2 regions of the Streptomyces sp. NBC_00876 genome follow, and region 1 is predicted to be linked to the other one. Evidence: riboswitches for the same ligand, from Rfam matches in the RefSeq annotation. Region 1 holds a riboswitch; the other holds the start of a gene.

The links. Region 1 has a riboswitch for glycine ahead of gcvP (aminomethyl-transferring glycine dehydrogenase). Riboswitches for the same ligand answer to the same signal wherever they lie in the genome.
Region 2: linked by a shared signal. The riboswitch ahead of gcvT (glycine cleavage system aminomethyltransferase GcvT) and the one ahead of gcvP (aminomethyl-transferring glycine dehydrogenase) in region 1 are both predicted to bind glycine.

What each region holds. Positions count from the first base shown of each region.
Region 1 covers NZ_CP108800.1:1,215,907-1,225,351, reverse strand. Annotated here, with positions in the region: gene OG782_RS05335 (MerR family transcriptional regulator) at 1-286, shown strand, start outside; gene OG782_RS05330 (bifunctional nuclease family protein) at 340-816, shown strand; gene OG782_RS05325 (MerR family transcriptional regulator) at 984-1,601, shown strand; gene OG782_RS05320 (DNA polymerase IV) at 1,691-3,151, shown strand; gene OG782_RS05315 (PRC-barrel domain-containing protein) at 3,076-3,444, opposite strand; glycine riboswitch at 3,559-3,655, shown strand; gene gcvP (aminomethyl-transferring glycine dehydrogenase) at 3,847-6,732, shown strand; gene OG782_RS05305 (DUF5999 family protein) at 6,814-7,020, opposite strand; gene OG782_RS05300 (hypothetical protein) at 7,348-7,938, opposite strand; gene OG782_RS05295 (glutamate-cysteine ligase family protein) at 8,419-9,445, shown strand, end outside.
Region 2 covers NZ_CP108800.1:5,975,101-5,984,545, reverse strand. Annotated here, with positions in the region: gene OG782_RS26490 (enhanced serine sensitivity protein SseB) at 1-387, opposite strand, end outside; gene OG782_RS26485 (AAA family ATPase) at 492-1,178, opposite strand; glycine riboswitch at 1,350-1,443, shown strand; gene gcvT (glycine cleavage system aminomethyltransferase GcvT) at 1,585-2,700, shown strand; gene gcvH (glycine cleavage system protein GcvH) at 2,802-3,179, shown strand; gene glyA (serine hydroxymethyltransferase) at 3,198-4,457, shown strand; gene OG782_RS26465 (L-serine ammonia-lyase) at 4,671-6,053, shown strand; gene OG782_RS26460 (ABC transporter transmembrane domain-containing protein) at 6,202-6,516, opposite strand; gene OG782_RS26455 (3-deoxy-7-phosphoheptulonate synthase) at 6,753-7,835, shown strand; gene OG782_RS26450 (alpha/beta hydrolase) at 8,205-9,191, shown strand.

The sequences.
Region 1 (9,445 bases):
CGTGGCGCCGGCGGCCGAGGGCGGCTACGACGCCGAGACGGTCACCGTCGCCAGACTTGTGGCGGATCTGGGCCGATTCGGTTTGGAGCCACGTCATCTGCGTGCGATGCGGGCGGCCGCGGACCGCGAGGCCGGGCTGATCGAGCAAGTGGTCGCGCCCCTGCGCCGGCACCGGAATCCGCAGACCAGGGCACATGCCGAGGCCACCGCGAGAGAGCTCGCGGAGCTCTCCGTACGGCTGCATTCGGCCCTCGTGCACACCGCTCTGCAGATCCGTCTCCGCTGATGCGGATGGAGCCCGACTACCCAAACCTGCCGAGCACGTCCTAGGGTTGCTGTGTGAACGAGCTCGACGTTGTGGGTGTCCGGGTGGAAATGCCCTCCAACCAACCGATCGTGCTCCTGCGTGAAGTGGGAGGCGACCGGTACCTCCCCATTTGGATCGGTCCTGGTGAGGCGACTGCGATCGCCTTCGCTCAGCAGGGCATGGCTCCGGCCAGGCCGCTGACCCATGATCTCTTCAAGGATGTGCTCGAGGCCGTCGGCCAGGAGCTCACCGAGGTCCGTATCACGGACCTCCGCGAAGGGGTCTTCTACGCGGAGCTGGTCTTCGCCAGCGGGGTCGAGGTGAGCGCACGGCCTTCCGATGCCATAGCGCTCGCCCTGCGCACCGGAACGCCGATCTACGGCAGTGACGGGGTGCTCGACGACGCGGGAATCGCGATCCCCGACGAGCAGGAGGACGAGGTGGAGAAGTTCCGCGAGTTCCTCGACCAGATCTCGCCGGAGGACTTCGGTACGAACAACAGCCAGTGACGTTGTGAGGTGGCGCCGGCTGCGTATCCGAAAAGCCTTTCCCGGCCACGGGTCACGGGAAACCACCCTCAGGGTGATTATCACTCGGCGTGCCGAGTGTGGCGATCGTTGACGCACCCCGGGTGACTGCCTACCTTCGAGTGGGCAGGTCAAGGACGGAGGTCGGCGTGAGAAGCAGCGGCGACGGTACGGCAGCGGGTGGGCCGTATTCGCAGCAGGGGAGTACAGCCGGCCACACCATCAGGCAACCGGCTGCGCCGGCTGCGGTGGCGGGGGACGGCGTGGCATCGGCCAAGGACATCGGCTATCGCGGGCCGACGGCATGCGCGGCGGCGGGGATCACCTACCGGCAGCTCGACTACTGGGCCCGGACGGGCCTTGTCGAGCCGAGCGTACGTCCGGCCTACGGGTCGGGCACACAGCGGCTCTACAGCTTCCGGGACGTCGTCCTGCTGAAGATTGTGAAGCGCTTCCTGGACACGGGAGTGGCGCTCCAGAACATCCGCACCACGGTCCAGCATCTGCGGGCCCGCGGATTCCAGGATCTGGAACGCATGACGCTGATGAGCGACGGGGCAACGGTCTACGAGTGCTCCTCGCCCGCCGAGGTCGTCGACCTGCTCCAAGGGGGTCAGGGCGTCTTCGGTATCGCCGTCGGGGTGGTGTGGCGGGACGTGGACGCCGCACTCTCCCAGCTCCACGGGGAGCGCGTGGACACCGGAGAGACGCTCATCGGGAACAATCCGGCCGACGAGCTCGCCCGGCGACGCAACCGGGCCGGCTGACCCCGTGGGAACGAGGCCGCGCCCCGGGGCTCCGGAGCGCGGCCCTGCGGCACGGCGATTGTCAGTGCCATAGGGCAGCATCGATTGATGTGAGAGCCGCGCCCACCATCCTGCATCTGGACATGGATGCCTTCTACGCCTCTGCGGAGCAGGCGGCGAAGCCGAGTCTGCGCGGCAAGCCGGTCGTGGTGGGCGGGCTGGGGCCCCGGGGCGTCGTCGCCACCGCCTCGTACGAGGCCAGGCGTTTCGGGGTGCACTCGGCCATGCCCATGGCGCAGGCCAGGCGGCTGGCGCCGAACGCCGCCTATCTGGTGCCACGCTTCACGCTGTACCGGACCGTGAGCGACCAGGTGATGGAGCTGCTGGGCCGGCTCTCGCCGCTGGTGGAGCCGCTCAGCCTGGACGAGGCGTTCGTCGACCTGGAGGCGGGCGGGACCGCGGACGACACGGCCTCGGCCCTCGAGATCGGTGCGCAGCTACGGGGTGCGATCGAGGCGGTCACCGGGCTCAGCGGCTCCGTCGGACTCGCGGGCTCCAAGATGCTGGCCAAGATCGCCTCGGAGGAGGCGAAACCCGACGGGATCCTGCTGATCGAACCGGGCACCGAGCGTGAGCTGCTCGCCCCCATGCCGGTACGTACGCTGCCGGGCGTCGGGCCCGCCACCGCGGACCACCTCCGCCGCGCCGGCATGACCACGGTGAACGACCTGGCCGAAGCGGGTGAGGCGGAGCTCGTACGGCTGCTGGGCAAGGCGCACGGCGGCGCCCTGCACCGTATGGCGTTCGGCTACGACGACCGGCCCGTGGTCGCCGAGCGCGACGCCAAGTCGGTCTCCGTCGAGGACACCTTCGACACGGACCTGCACGACCGGGTCCGGGTCAGGACCGAGGTGGAGCGGCTGGCGGACCGGTGCGTCCAGCGGCTGAGGGGCGCGGAGCGGTCGGGGCGCACCGTCGTACTGAAAGTCCGCAGGTACGACTTCTCTACCCTCACCCGGTCCGAGACGCTGCGCGGGCCCACCGACGACCCCACGGTGGTCAGGGAGGCCGCTGCGCGGCTCCTGGAGTCCGTGGACACCACCGGGGGAGTGCGGCTCCTCGGCGTCGGCGTCACCGGGCTCGCCGACTACACCCAGGAGGATCTGTTCGCGCAGGCCGCCGGTGAACGGGCGGCGTCCGGGCTCACGGACGCGGCCCAGTCGGTCGCGGACGCCGATGCGGACGAGGCCGGGACGGCGGACGAGGGGCCGGAGCAGGAGAGTGCCGAGCAGTTGGCCGCCCGGCGCTGGCCGGCCGGGCACGACGTGCGGCACAGCGGCTTCGGCCATGGCTGGGTGCAGGGGAGCGGGGTCGGCCGGGTGACCGTGCGGTTCGAGGAGCCCGAATCGGCCCCCGGCCGGGTGCGTACGTTCCGTATCGACGATCCGGATCTGCAGCCGGCCGATCCGCTGCCGCTGGTGCGCAACCCCGTGGACTACTCGTCCTGGCCGGCGAGTCTGCCGAAGTCGCGGTCCGGGCCTGTCTCCCCGGGCGCCGAGTCCAGACCGTAGTGCCGGTAGAGCTGGAGCTCCTGCTCCGGCGAGAGATGGCGGCCCACCCCGAAGTCGGGCGCGTCCTTGATCAGCGCACGGTCGAAGGGGATGCGCAGCGCGTCCTCGACGAATTCGCTGGGCTCCAGCGGCACGAAGGCGTCGCGGCTGAACAGTCCGGTCCGTACGGCCGCCCACTCGGGCACACCGGTCGCGTCGTCGAGGTACACCTCGTCGACGGTGCCGATCTTGGTGCCCTTGCGGTCGAACGCCTTGCGGCCGATCAGACTGCGCGGATCGATGTCCGTCTGCACGGTCCCTCCCACTGGTCGCGGCTACTGCACAGGCACTACAGAAGTGCAGATCCGTGGCATCGGCCACTCGAGAAACTCTGCCGGGATCGCCGCTGGTAGGCTGGCCATGGCTGCTGACCCCGTGCGGGAGAGTCCTCCGGAGCAGATCCGGAGGCGCCGAAGGAGCAAATCCTCCCCGGAATCTCTCAGGCCCCCGTACCGCATGGACGAGGTCACTCTGGAAAGCAGGGCGGGTTTCGCGCGGCCATCGGCCGGGCGGACCTCTCCCTCACCGACGGTGAAAGCCGGTGCCCGCTGGGTGCCGGTGAAGCTCTCAGGTTGAGATGACAGAGGGGGAGGCCGTTCGGGCACCCCGCGCCGTGGTGCCCCTCGCAGGTCGTGACAGACCAGGAGGCCTCCATCATGACCCCCCGTCGCACTTCGCTCTCCCAGCTGGAACAGGGAATCCCGTTCGAGCAGCGTCACATCGGTCCTGACGCCGCGGCGCAGGAGAAGATGCTCGCCCAGGTCGGTTACGGCTCGCTCGACGAGCTCACCGCGGCCGCCGTGCCCGATGCGATCAGGAGCGCGGAGGCGCTGCAGCTGCCGTCGGCCCGCACCGAGGCCGAGGTACTGGCCGAGCTGCGGCTGCTCGCCGACCGCAACCAGGTCCTGGCCCCGATGATCGGGCTCGGCTACTACGGCACGTTCACCCCGCCGGTGATCCTGCGCAACGTGATGGAGAACCCCGCCTGGTACACGGCCTACACGCCGTACCAGCCGGAGATCTCCCAGGGCCGCCTCGAAGCCCTTCTGAACTTCCAGACGATGGTCGCCGAGCTGACCGGGCTGCCCACCTCCGGAGCCTCGCTCCTCGACGAGGGCACCGCCGCCGCCGAGGCCATGGCGCTCGCGCGGCGCGTCGGCAAGGTCAGGAACGGGGTCTTCCTCGTCGACGTGGACACCCTGCCGCAGACCGTCGCCGTCATAGAGACGCGTGCCGAGCCGACCGGGGTCGAGGTCGTCGTCGCCGACCTCAGCGAAGGCATCCCGGCCGGGATCGCCGAGCGCGGCGTCTTCGGCGTGCTGTTGCAGTACCCGGGCGCCTCCGGAGCCGTGCGGGACATCAAGCCCGTCATCGAGCAGGCCCACGAGCTCGGCGCCATCGTCACCGTGGCCGCCGATCTGCTGGCGCTCACCCTGCTCACCTCGCCCGGCGACCTGGGCGCGGACATCGCCGTAGGAACCACGCAGCGGTTCGGCGTGCCGATGGGCTTCGGCGGACCGCACGCGGGCTTCATGGCCGTGCGCGAGAAGTTCGCCCGCAGCCTGCCGGGCCGCCTGGTCGGCGTCTCCGTGGACGCGGACGGGAACAAGGCCTACCGGCTGGCCCTGCAGACCCGCGAGCAGCACATCCGCCGCGAGAAGGCCACGAGCAACATCTGTACCGCTCAGGTGCTGCTCGCGGTGATGGCCGGCATGTACGCCGTCTACCACGGCTCCGAGGGGCTGCGGACGATCGCGCAGCGCACCCACCGCTACGCCGCTATCCTCGCCGAGGGCCTGCGCGCCGCGGGGATCGACGTGGTGACCGGCGCCCACTTCGACACGCTCACCGTCCGCGTCCCGGGCAGGGCCGCCGAGGTCGTCGCCGACGCCCGCGCCCGTGGGGTGAACCTGCGGCTCGTCGACGCCGACCTCGTCTCGCTCGCCTGTGACGAGACCACCACCCGTACGCAGGTCGAGGCTGTCTGGGCGGCCTTCGGTGCCGGCGGCGACATCGAGGCGCTGGACGCCACGACCGTCGACGCGCTGCCCGAGGGGCTGCTGCGCACGGACTCGATCCTGACCCACCCGGTCTTCCGCCAGCACCGTTCCGAGACCGCGATGCTGCGCTACCTGCGCAGGCTCGCCGACCGCGACTACGCGCTGGACCGCGGCATGATCCCGCTCGGCTCCTGCACCATGAAGCTGAACGCGACCGCCGAGATGGAGTCGATCACCTGGCCCGAGTTCGGTGCGCTGCACCCGTTCGCACCGGCCGAGCAGGCCGAGGGCTTCCTGACGCTCATCCGTGAGCTGGAGGAGCGCCTTGCCGAGGTCACCGGCTACGACGCGGTCTCCATTCAGCCCAATGCCGGCTCGCAGGGCGAGTTCGCGGGGCTGCTGGCCGTTCGCGCGTACCACCGTGCCAATGGCGACGAGGGCCGGACCGTCTGCCTGATTCCGTCCTCCGCCCACGGAACCAACGCGGCGAGCGCCGTGATGGCCGGCATGAAGGTCGTCGTGGTGAAGACCGCCGACGACGGCGAGGTCGACGTCGAGGACCTGCGGGCCAAGATCGCACAGCACCGCGACGAGCTCGCCGTGCTGATGATCACCTACCCGTCGACGCACGGTGTCTTCGAGGAGCACGTCGCCGACATCTGCGCCGAGGTGCACGACGCCGGCGGTCAGGTGTACGTCGACGGGGCCAACCTCAACGCGCTGGTGGGCCTGGCCAAGCCGGGTCACTTCGGCGGCGATGTCTCGCACCTGAACCTGCACAAGACCTTCTGCATCCCGCACGGCGGCGGTGGCCCCGGTGTCGGTCCCGTCGGCGTGCGCGCCCATCTGGCGCCGTACCTGCCGAACCACCCGCTGCAGCCCGCAGCCGGTCCCAAGACCGGTGTCGGACCGATCTCGGCGGCCCCGTGGGGCTCGGCCGGCATCCTGCCGATCTCCTGGTCGTACGTACGCCTGATGGGTGGCGAGGGTCTGAAGCGTGCGACGCAGGTCGCCGTACTCGCCGCGAACTACGTCGCCAAGCGCCTGGAACCGCACTACCCGATCCTGTACAACGGCCCGGCCGGACTGGTCGCGCACGAGTGCATCGTGGACCTGCGGCCGATCTCCAGGGCGACCGGTGTCAGCATCGACGATGTGGCCAAGCGGCTCATCGACTACGGCTTCCACTCGCCGACCATGTCGTTCCCGGTCGCGGGGACGCTGATGATCGAGCCGACCGAGAGCGAGGACCTCGCCGAGCTGGACCGGTTCTGCGACACGATGATCGCCATTCGCGGCGAGATCGAGAAGGTCGCCTCCGGTGAGTGGAGCGCGGACGACAACCCGCTGAGCAACGCCCCGCACACCGCGGCCGCCCTGGGCGGCGACTGGGATCACGGCTACAGCCGTGAGGTGGCGGTCTTCCCGGCCGGGGTCTCGGCCGCCGACAAGTACTGGCCGCCGGTGCGCCGGATCGACGGTGCGTTCGGTGACCGTAACCTCGTCTGCTCCTGCCCGCCGCTGGACGAGTACGACAACTGAGGCCGAAGCAGGACGCGGACATGCGTCGGGGCCGGTGCGGAGACTTCTCCGGGCCGGCCCCTCTTCCGTACCGGGCCGCTGTCAGGCGGCCTTCATCACCCGCTTCGTCGCCGGCGGCCGGTGCGGGGCGATGATCTGCCCGTCCGGGAGCAGCTCACCGGTGTCCTCGAAGAGCAGGACGCCGTTGCACAGCAGGCTCCAGCCCTGTTCCGGATGGTGCGCCACCTGGCGGGCGGCTTCCCGGTCGGCTGAGTCGGCTGTCGGGCAGGGTGGCTGGTGCTGGCACATGGATGGGTTCTTTCGCTGCGTAGAGTTGAATGTCCTGCGGCTTGACGAGGTGTTCATGGCCGCCCCCGTATCGATCGGTCCGGTCCCAGTGTTGCCCTACGGGCGTCAATCCGCAGGGATTTCGCAGCAGCGCTTCTTCTCCTCCCATGACGCATCACCCGGCCGGACGGTTCAACGCAACTGCACTGTCCCTTCGGGTGGTTCGGGGTGGCCGGATAGGACTAGTCCGGATGGGGCGTGAGCGCTCGCGCGGGCTCCGGCGCACTGTGCCCCGCCACCGGAACCGGCGGCGGGGCACTGTGCGCGCAAGTGGGGGGCGGCCGGACTTCAGGCCGGGGAGCCGAGCAGGGGGCCGGGGCCGGGTGTGATGCGGGTGGCGATCACGGGGAGCAGGTCGGCGACCCGGTGCGGACGGTGTGCCGCGATACCCGGTGGGGCGGGAGCCAGCGGTACGAGCAGATCGGCCGGTGCGGGGGACCCGCCGGACGCGTCGGCCCCGGTGTCCCCGTGCAGCCACAGGGCCAGCATGTAGAGGTCGGGGATGGACAGCAGCCTCGGCTGGTAGTGCGAGCTCGTGGCTTCGGCCTGGCGCAGGGCCAGTTCGGTCGAGGCGATGTACGGGCCCTCGAAGAAGTGCGAGAACGTCCAGCCGTCCGGGGTGAGCATGGTGTCCGCCGCCGCGACCGCCCGCTCCGTGCTGCGGATCTGGAAGCGCCAGGCCGCGAGCCTGGTGGTGGGTGACAGCCCGCCCGGGACGAGGTCCAGCACATGGACGGGGAGCGGGTGTTCGGGGCTCAGAGGTCCCTGGGCGGACCGCAGGGCGGGCGTTCGGGCCTCGCGGACCGCGGTGGGTGAACCGAGCGCCGCGAGAACGCTTCGCAGAGCGGGCGCGGGAGCCGGGGGAACATGCAGCGGCATAGTGGGTCGCCTCTCACTTCGGAGACACGGTGGTGCGTGGGCGGGTGCAGACGGCGCTGTCGGCGTGCGGGGCCAGAGGAGGCCGGTGACTGGGCCGGTGCGTCAACTCTCTGCCTCGTCCGCGGAGTTTATACGACACGTGTTCACGCGGTGTTTCCACTAGCCGCCGCAGCTATTGCCGACAAGGCTGTATTCGGACTCAATTATGCGGAGATTACGCTGATTCGGTGCGAGCGGCGCAGCCACCGCCTCGGGTTTTTCCCGCGACGCGGTAGGCCGAAACCTGCCGGTGCTTTACCGGCGCCCGAACGGGGAAACTGCGCACTGTGTCATGCCGAGTGAATGTGCCCCCGGCCGCCGTCATCAGATTAGCGGGTGCATGCCGCCCGCGGAGCGTTATGGATCACGTTGTCTGGGCATTATCGATCGTGATGCGAGCGGCCTGGGCCGCGGGCTGCCCACTCGAGGAGGGACACTTCGATGGGGGAGAAGGTCGTGGCGGGCGCCTTTGACCTGTCCGATCGGACGAGGTACCGGCGGAAGCTGCACCAGTGCCTGGAGGGGCTGGGGAGGCTGCTGGCGGAGCGGAGGTTCGACCGGCCGCGCAACCTCATGGGCATGGAGATCGAGCTGAATCTGACGGGCTCCGACGGCATGCCGAAGATGCTGAATGGACAAGTTCTGGAGCGGATCGCCAGTCGCGATTTCCAGACGGAACTGGGGATGTTCAATCTGGAAGTCAACATAGTTCCCCATCATCTGGCAGGTCGTGTTCTCGATCAGTTGGCCGAGGAGCTGCGGACCGGACTCGGATATGCCGACCGGAAGGCCGGTGAGGTCGATGCCGGGATCATGATGATCGGAATACTTCCCACGCTCGGGCGTGACGACATGGTCCGGTCCAACCTCTCCGACGTGGACCGCTACATGCTGCTGAACGATCAAATGGTGGCGGCGCGCGGGGAGGATTTCTCACTGGATATCGAAGGTGTGGAGAGACTCGTCTGCACCTCGGGGTCGATCACGCCGGAGGCGGCCTGCACATCGGTTCAGCTGCATCTTCAGGTCACGCCGGAACGCTTTGCGGATGTGTGGAACGCCGCCCAGGCCGTCGCGGCGGTCCAGGTGGCGATCGGGGCCAACTCCCCCTTCCTGTTCGGCCGGGAGCTGTGGCGGGAGTCGAGGCCCCCGCTGTTCCAGCAGGCCACGGACACCAGGCCGCCCGAACTCCAGAACCAGGGGGTGCGGCCGCGGACCTGGTTCGGCGAGCGGTGGATCGGTTCGGCCTACGAGCTCTTCGACGAGAACGTCCGCTACTTCCCCCCGCTGCTGCCCATCTGCGACGAGGAGGAGCCGCTGCGCGTCCTCGCCGACGGCGGGGTGCCACGGCTCCAGGAGCTCGTCCTGCACAACGGCACGGTCTACCGGTGGAACCGGCCGGTGTACGGGCTGGCGGACGGCGTTCCGCACCTCCGGGTGGAGAACCGGGTGCTGCCCGCAGGGCCGA
Region 2 (9,445 bases), 4.8 Mb from region 1:
GGCGACGGCGGGCGGGGGCAGCGGCATGCCGACCGCGCCGCCGGGGTTCACCGCGAGACCGAGCTGCGGGGGCAGACCGCGGGCGAACTCACGGGCGGGGGCCACGGTGAACGACATATGGGCGCCGACACAGGTGAGGAACTGATGTTCGGAGCTGTAGACGGGGACGTAGGGCGCGCCCTCGATGTCCAGCGTCGGCAGATCGAGGTCGGTGGCGTCCGGACCTCCGCCGTTGGGCAGGGGCACCCAGAGGTGGCTGCGGCCGATCACCTCGAGGAGCCGGCCGCCCGCCTCCGGGCTGCCGAGCGAGGCGCTCAGCACTTCTTCGAGCTCATTGGCCGGCCATCCGCTCTGCGGATGGGTGCGGGCCGGTGCCGGAATGTCCACTGTCTGCCTCTCTCGCCCCATGTCGTGCAGCAAGAGATTAGCGCCCGCGCCCCCGGCGCCCGGCCGACAGCACGCCCTCTGTCCAGCCATCGGACAGCCTTCGCTCAGCCCTCACTCTGTGCGTCTGCGAATGTGATCCGCGCCAGCAGCCCCGCCGCCTCACGGTCCAGCAGCACCGCCGAGGCGCAGCCGAGCGGGAGCAGTCCCGCCTCGGTGTCGCGCAGCAGCCGCCGCACGGCCGTGCGGTGCCGGGCGAACGCGTATCCGGAGACTCCCCGCCCGCGCTCGCGCTGCCCCTCCCGCGCCGTCTGCGGGCTGACGTCGAGGAGCACGAGGTGCAGGATGCGGCCGCGCCGCCGGGCGTCGCGCGCCAGCCAGCCGCGCACCCAGGCCTGGGTTCCGCAGTCGTGGACGACGACGGAGGCGCCGGAGCGCAGCACCCGCCAGAGCCCCCAGTAGTGGGCCGCGCGGACGAGCGGGCGGTAGAGCGCGTAGGGGAGTAACCGGGGCATCAGGGCCGCCCAGCGGTCCCTGGTGTCCTGGGAGTCGATGGCGTGCGCGGCGACGGCCCGCCTGATCAGGGTCGACTTGCCGCTGCCGGGAAGGCCGGAGACCACCACCACGTCGCCCGCCGCGAAGTGCAGGGTCCGCGGGCTGCGCCCGGCCCGCTCCCTCAGATCCCGTACGACGGGTGCGTGCGGGCCCAGCGTCTCCCTGGCCGGCGCACCCGGCTGCGCGGGCAGTGCGCCGTGCGCGACCCCCGCGGTCGTCGCGTACCGCTGCAACGTCATCGCCCTCCCCCTGTCGGCTGACTCACACCTGCCCAAGAAGTGTAAAGAAAAGGTAATGCGGCACAACCGTCCGACCCGCCGGATCCCGGGTGACAAGGCCATCGGTACCGGGACCCCCACTCTCCCGCAATGCGTGCGATGATGGCCCCCGTCAACTGCATAAAGGCCGTTCGAATCCGCGCGGGAGAGTCCCGGCCACCGTGCCGGGCGCCGAAGGAGCAAGATCCTCCCTTGAATCTCTCAGGCCCCGTACCGCGTGGATGAGGCAGATCTGAAAAGCGAGCCGCTCCGCGGCTCCACCCAAGGTGCAAGCCGAACCCCTGCGGGGACTCTCGGCGAACCTCTCAGGTTCCGATGACAGATGGGGAGGGATCGTCCTCGTCGTCATGCCCTGGGAGCCTTATCCATGAGCACCGCCCCCCGTCTCACCGCCCTCGATGCCCTGCACCGTTCGCTGGGTGCGACCATGACCGACTTCGCGGGCTGGGACATGCCGCTGCGGTACGCCAGTGAGCGCGACGAGCACAACGCCGTCCGTACGCAGGCCGGCCTCTTCGACCTCTCGCACATGGGCGAGATCACCGTCACCGGCCCCGGGGCCGTGGCGCTGCTGAACTTCGCGCTGGTCGGCAACATCGGCACCGTCTCGGTGGGCCGCGCCCGCTACACGATGATCTGTGCCGAGGACGGCGGCATCCTGGACGACCTGATCGTCTACCGCCTGGGCGCGAGCGAGTACATGGTCGTCGCCAACGCGGGCAACGCCCAGATCGTGCTGGACGCCCTGACCGCCCGCGCCGAGGGCTTCGACGCCGAGGTGCGCGACGACCGCGACGCGTACGCGCTGCTCGCCGTCCAGGGTCCCCAGTCCCCCGCCATCCTGGCCTCCGTCACCGACGCCGACCTGGACGGCCTGAAGTACTACGCCGGCCTGCCCGGCACGGTCGCCGGGGTTCCCGCGCTGATCGCCCGTACCGGCTACACCGGCGAGGACGGCTTCGAACTGTTCGTGGCCCCCGAGCACGCCGAGCAGCTGTGGCGGGCCCTGACCGAGGCGGGCGCCTCCCGCGGCCTGATCCCGTGCGGGCTCTCCTGCCGTGACACGCTGCGCCTGGAGGCGGGCATGCCGCTGTACGGGCACGAGCTGACGACGGCGCTGACCCCGTTCGACGCCGGTCTCGGCCGGGTCGTGAAGTTCGAGAAGGAGGGCGACTTCGTCGGCCGCAAGGCCCTGGAGGCCGCCGCCGAGCGAGCCGAGACCGCCCCGCCCCGCAAGCTCGTGGGCCTGGTCGCCGAGGGCCGCCGGGTCCCGCGCGCCGGATTCCCCGTCGTCGCCGGCGGCGAGGTCATCGGCGAGGTCACCTCGGGCGCGCCCTCGCCCACGCTCGGCAAGCCGATCGCCATGGCGTACGTCGACGCCGCACACGCCACGCCCGGCACCACGGGCGTCGGCGTGGACATCCGGGGCAGCCACGAGCCGTACGAGGTCGTGGCGCTGCCGTTCTACAAGCGCCAGAAGTAGCACCCCGGGCGGATCCGGTACTGCGCACGTGACGCAGTCCTGTCTCACACCGTAAGACCACCGTTCATCAGCACTCCCCCGCGTACAGGAGAATTCAGGTCATGAGCAACCCCCAGCAGCTGCGGTACAGCAAGGAGCACGAGTGGCTGTCGGCCGTCGAGGACGGTGTGGCCACGATCGGCATCACGGAGTACGCGGCCAACGCGCTCGGTGACGTCGTCTACGCCCAGCTCCCCGCGGTCGGTGACACGGTGACCGCGGGCGAGACCTGCGGCGAGCTGGAGTCGACCAAGTCGGTCAGCGACCTGTACTCGCCGGTCACCGGCGAGATCACGGACGCGAACCAGGACGTCGTGGAGGACCCGTCGCTGGTGAACTCCGCTCCGTTCGAAGGCGGCTGGCTGTTCAAGGTACGCGTCGCGGAGGAGCCGAAGGACCTGCTCTCCGCCGACGAGTACACCGAGTTCTCCGGTAACTGAGACCCAAGGGACCACCTGATGTCGCTTCTCAACTCCTCCCTCCACGAGCTGGACCCGGACGTCGCCGCCGCTGTCGACGCCGAGCTCCACCGTCAGCAGTCCACCCTCGAGATGATCGCCTCGGAGAACTTCGCTCCGGTCGCGGTCATGGAGGCCCAGGGCTCCGTCCTGACCAACAAGTACGCCGAGGGCTACCCCGGCCGCCGCTACTACGGCGGCTGTGAGCACGTCGACGTGGTCGAGCAGATCGCGATCGACCGCATCAAGGCGCTCTTCGGCGCCGAGGCGGCCAACGTGCAGCCGCACTCCGGTGCGCAGGCCAACGCCGCCGCGATGTTCGCGCTGCTGAAGCCGGGCGACACGATCATGGGCCTGAACCTGGCCCACGGCGGTCACCTGACCCACGGCATGAAGATCAACTTCTCCGGCAAGCTCTACAACGTGGTCCCGTACCACGTCGACGAGACCGGCACCGTGGACATGGCCGAGGTCGAGCGCCTCGCCAAGGAGTCCAAGCCGAAGCTGATCGTGGCCGGCTGGTCCGCGTACCCGCGTCAGCTGGACTTCGCCGCCTTCCGCCGCATCGCGGACGAGGTCGGCGCGTACCTGATGGTCGACATGGCGCACTTCGCCGGTCTGGTCGCCGCGGGCCTGCACCCCAACCCGGTGCCGCACGCCCACGTCGTCACGACCACCACGCACAAGACCCTCGGCGGTCCGCGCGGCGGCGTGATCCTCTCCACCCAGGAGCTCGCCAAGAAGATCAACTCGGCGGTCTTCCCGGGTCAGCAGGGCGGCCCGCTGGAGCACGTGATCGCGGCCAAGGCGGTCTCGTTCAAGGTCGCGGCGACCGAGGAGTTCAAGGAGCGCCAGCAGCGCACCCTGGACGGCGCCCGCATCCTCGCCGAGCGTCTGGTGCAGTCGGACGTCACCGAGGTCGGCGTCTCCGTCCTGTCCGGCGGCACGGACGTGCACCTGGTCCTGGTGGACCTGCGCAACTCCGAGCTGGACGGCCAGCAGGCCGAGGACCGGCTCCACGAGCTGGGCATCACGGTCAACCGGAACGCCATCCCCAACGACCCGCGGCCGCCGATGGTCACCTCGGGTCTGCGGATCGGCACGCCGGCGCTGGCCACCCGCGGTTTCCAGGCCGAGGACTTCACGGAGGTCGCCGAGATCATCGCGTCCGCCCTGAAGCCGTCGTACGACGCGGACGACCTGAAGGCCCGCGTCGTCGCGCTCGCCGGGAAGTTCCCGCTGTACCCCGGCCTGAAGTAGTCCGGACCTGCGTATTTGCACGTTGGGGAGGGGCACCGCGCACACTGAACAGTGAGCGCGGTGCCCCATCCCTTGGGGGGTGTCCCGTCGATCATGGCCGGGATCCGGCCCTGACCAGTCAGACACCCCTTTGTCCCCGCTCTTCGGGCCCACCCCGCCCGTACCGCACCACCCGGCAGACAACGGCGTCTACCAACCCTTAGGAGTCACCCCGTGGCCATCTCGGTCTTCGACCTGTTCTCGATCGGCATCGGCCCGTCCAGCTCCCATACGGTCGGCCCCATGCGCGCCGCCCGTATGTTCGCGCGCCGGCTGAAGAACGAGGGCCTGCTCGCCCACACCGCCTCGATACGCGCCGAGCTCTTCGGTTCGCTCGGCGCCACCGGCCACGGCCACGGCACCCCCAAGGCCGTCCTGCTCGGCCTGGAGGGCGAGTCCCCCCGTACCGTCGACGTCGAAACGGCGGACGACCGGGTAGAGGCGATCCGCACCACCGGCCGGATCAACCTCCTCGGCATGCACGAGATCGCCTTCGACGCCGACAAGCAGTTGGTCCTGCACCGCCGCAAGAGGCTGCCGTACCACGCCAACGGCATGACCGTCTTCGCGTACGACCACGAGGGCGCCCTGCTCCTGGAGAAGACGTACTACTCGGTCGGCGGCGGCTTCGTCGTCGACGAGGACGCCGTGGGCGAGGACCGGATCGTGCCCGACGACACGGTCCTCAAGCACCCGTTCCGCACCGGCGACGAGCTGCTGCGGCTCGCCCGCGAAACCGGCCTGTCGATCTCCTCCCTGATGCTGGAGAACGAGCGCGCCTGGCGCACGGAGGACGAGATCCGCTCCGGCCTGCTGGACATCTGGCGCGCCATGCAGGCGTGCGTGTCCCGCGGCATGGCCCGCGAGGGCATCCTGCCCGGCGGCCTCAAGGTCCGCCGCCGCGCCGCGAACACCGCCCGCCAGCTGCGCGCCGAGGGCGACCCCCAGACCCACGCGATGGAGTGGATCACCCTCTACGCGATGGCGGTCAACGAGGAGAACGCCGCGGGCGGCCGCGTCGTCACCGCCCCGACGAACGGCGCCGCCGGCATCATCCCGGCCGTGCTGCACTACTACATGAACTTCGCGGCCGGCGGCGCGACCGAGGCGGAGAAGGACGACAGCATCGTCCGCTTCCTGCTGTCGGCCGGCGCCATCGGCATGCTGTTCAAGGAGAACGCCTCGATCTCCGGCGCCGAGGTCGGCTGCCAGGGCGAGGTCGGCTCCGCCTGCTCCATGGCGGCGGGCGCCCTCGCCGAGGTCCTGGGCGGCACCCCCGAGCAGGTCGAGAACGCCGCCGAGATCGGCATGGAGCACAACCTGGGCCTCACCTGCGACCCGGTCGGCGGCCTCGTCCAGATCCCGTGCATCGAGCGCAACGGCATGGCAGCGGTCAAGGCCGTCACGGCGGCGAAGATGGCGCTGCGCGGCGACGGCAGCCACAAGGTCTCCCTCGACAAGGTCATCAAGACCATGAAGGAGACGGGCGCCGACATGAGCGTCAAGTACAAGGAGACGGCCCGGGGCGGGCTCGCGGTGAACATCATCGAGTGCTGACGAAAGCGCATCCGATCGGGGATTCCCCGCCTTCGATCCTGGCACGGACCGTCCGCCGCGCCCGGCGGGTCGTCCCTGGGAAGTTCCTGGCGGATCCCCCGGGACAGGCATCCTGCCCGGGGAGCGGTATGCGCTCGGCCGCCACCGCCTACACGCTCATGAAGGTGCGCCAGAGTTCGGCATAGCGGAGGTCGGTGTACAGCATGTAGGCGACCAGGACCCCTGCTGTCAGCGTGCCCGCCCCGACCCGTTCGGAGGCCAGGCCCAGTACGCCGATGGTGGCGAACGAGGCAAGCAGTTGCACGAACGGGAAGTAGACGGCCATGAGCCACTGCCCGCGCACTCGGGCCCGTCGGTAGCCGGCGCTGTACCTGGTGAAGCGCTGCACACGGTCGGCCTCACGGCCGAAGGACTGCAGGACGCGCAGACCGGCAAGGGTTTCCTGGAGATCACTGTTGACCACGCCGGCATGCTCCCTGCGCTAAGCTGCGCCACATGTCTACGAGGTTCGGTTGGTATCAGCGCTTTACGCTGGCTCTGGGTGGAGCCGGCGGTCATTTGCGCTGACCGTCGATCGGACATCCGGAGCCAGCAAGGCAGAGACGATTCGTCTCTGCCTTTCGTCGTTTGAGGCGGCTGGTACACGGAGACACACCTGGGACAGGTCCGGGGCCGCCTCACCAGAGACGGGAACACCCCATGACAACGCCGCCCCACCCCCCTACGCAGACCAACGACCTCCGCGTCACCGGCTTCCAGCCGCTGATCGCGCCCGCGACGCTGCGGGCCGAACTCCCCCTGACGCCGTCCCACGCAGCCCTGGTGGAGAGCAGCCGCGAAGCCGCCAACCGGGTACTGACCGGTGAGGACGACCGCCTCCTGCTGATCGTGGGGCCGTGCTCCATCCATGATCCGCGTGCGGCGCGGGAGTACGCGGAGCGCCTGGCGGCCGCGGCCGCTCCGTTCCGGGACGAGCTGTGCGTCGTCATGCGGGCGTACTTCGAGAAGCCGCGTACGACGGTCGGCTGGAAGGGGCTCGTCAACGACCCCCACATGGACGGCTCGCACGATGTCCAGCACGGGCTGCGTATCGCGCGTCAGGTCCTGCTCAGTGTGCTCGACACCGGTCTGCCGGTCGGGTGCGAGTTCCTGGAGCCGACAAGCCCGCAGTACATCTCCGACGCGGTGACGTGGGGCGCCATCGGGGCGCGTACACCGGAGAGCCAGGTGCACCGTCAGCTCGCCTCGGGACTTTCCATGCCGGTGGGCTTCAAGAACGCCACGGACGGGGACGTGCAGGCGGCCGTGGACGGCTGCCGTGCGGCCGCGGGGAGCCATGTCTTCTTCGGTATCGACGGACAGGGGCAGGGATCGGTCGTGTCCACGAAGGGCAACCCGGACTGCCACATCATCCTGCGCGGTGGCCGGGGCGGCCCCAACTACGGCCCCGAGGACATGCGCGACGCCCTGGCGCTGCTGGCCAAGGCCGGTATGCCCGAACGTCTCGTCATCGACGCGAGCCACGCGAACAGCGGCAAGGACCATACCCGCCAGTCGGGTGTGGTCCGCGAGGTCGCCGAGAGGATCGCGGAGGGCGAGACCGGAATCGCCGGCCTGATGGTGGAGAGCTTCCTGCATGAGGGCCGCCAGGAACCGGGTCCCCTCCCGACGCTCACCTACGGGCAGAGCGTGACCGACGCGTGCATCGGCTGGGAACAGACCGAGACCCTGATCGGCGAGCTGGCCCACGCCGTACGCCGACGCCGAGTCGTGCGCGGCTGAGCACTCGGTCCGATCCCGGTGCGGGTTCCCGCTCCCGGTGCGGGCTCCCGCTCCTGGTGCCGGTTCCCGCTCCCGGTGCGGGCTCCCGCGAGGCCCGCTCCGCATCCGGGGGCGGCTCCCGCACCAGGGCGCACGCGTCCGGCAGCCCCGGCCGCTCGCCGTCCGTAGAGGCCGGGGCCGCTGGACGCGCGTCTGCCGCACTCCACTGCCGCCCTCCGGGCAGGCGGCCCTGCCCGTGACGAGTGTGCGGGCCGTCCGTTTGCCAGTACGGCAACAGAGCTCGCGGCCGGTCCGGCGGGCGTCGCATGATCGTGGCCGGAGCCGGACGTCCGATTCGGACGGGCGCCGCCCGACAGCCGTGGAGGAACCATGCCTCAGCAGCCCGACCGCTCCCCCGCCGTCACGCACCGCATGGTGCCCTCCCCGGCCGGCCGGATCCACCTGGTGGAACAGGGTGCGGGACCGCTGGTGCTGCTGGTGCACGGATTCCCGGAGTCCTGGTACTCCTGGCGCCATCAGCTGCCCGTACTGGCGGCCGCGGGATACCGGGCGGCCGCCATCGATGTGCGCGGCTACGGCCGCTCCTCCCGGCCATCGGACGTGGCCGCGTACCGGATGCTCGAACTGGTCGAGGACAACGTCGCCGTGGTGCACGCGCTCGGTGAACGGAGCGCGGTGGTCGTCGGCCATGACTGGGGGGCGACGATCGCGGCGAACTCCGCGCTGGTCAGGCCGGACGTCTTCCGTGCGGCCGGGCTGCTGAGCGTCCCGTACACACCGCGCGGCGGTCCGCGCCCCAGCGAGGTGTTCGCGGCGATGGGCGGGGACGAGGAGTTCTACGTCTCGCGCTTCCAGGAGCCGGGCCGGGTGGAGGCCGAGATCGAACCGGACGTCCGCGGCTGGCTCGCGGGCTTCTACGCCGCGCTCTCCGCCGACACCATGCCCGCGCCCGAAGCCCCCGACCCGCATTTCGCCGCCCGTGGGGGCACGCTGCGCGAGCGGTTCCCCGACCGGCGTCCCGCCTGGCTGGGCGAGAGTGAACTCGACTTCTACGCGGGAGAGTTCGAGCGTACGGGCCTGAGCGGGGCGCTCGGCCGCTACCGGAACATGGACCGGGACTGGGAGGACCTCGCCCGCTTCGACGGCGCTCCCGTGCATCAGCCGTCCCTCTTCGCCGGCGGAGCGCTGGACGCCTCCACCACCTGGCTGGCGGATGCCATCGAGGCCTACCCCACGACTCTGCCCGGACTGACCGCGTCCCACATCCTGGACGGCTGCGGTCACTGGATCCAGCAGGAGCGGCCCGCGGAGATCAACCGGATCCTGACGGACTGGCTCGAATCACTGCCGGGGTGAACCCGCCCCGGGGTGAACCCGCCGGCCCCGCACCCTCTTGCATCACGCCCCCTTGCGCCGCACCTCATTGCGCCACACCCTCTTGCGGCAACTCCCCTCGCAGTGCACCGAATCGGCCATGCGTTCGCACAGCAACCCGCACCCCGGTCGGCACAGGAGTGCACCAACTGCTCATAACTGAGCAGGCGTTCGCGGCGATCACACATTTTCAGTCACAAGCGACTTCCCTCCCCCGCATACTGGGAGTTCACTGG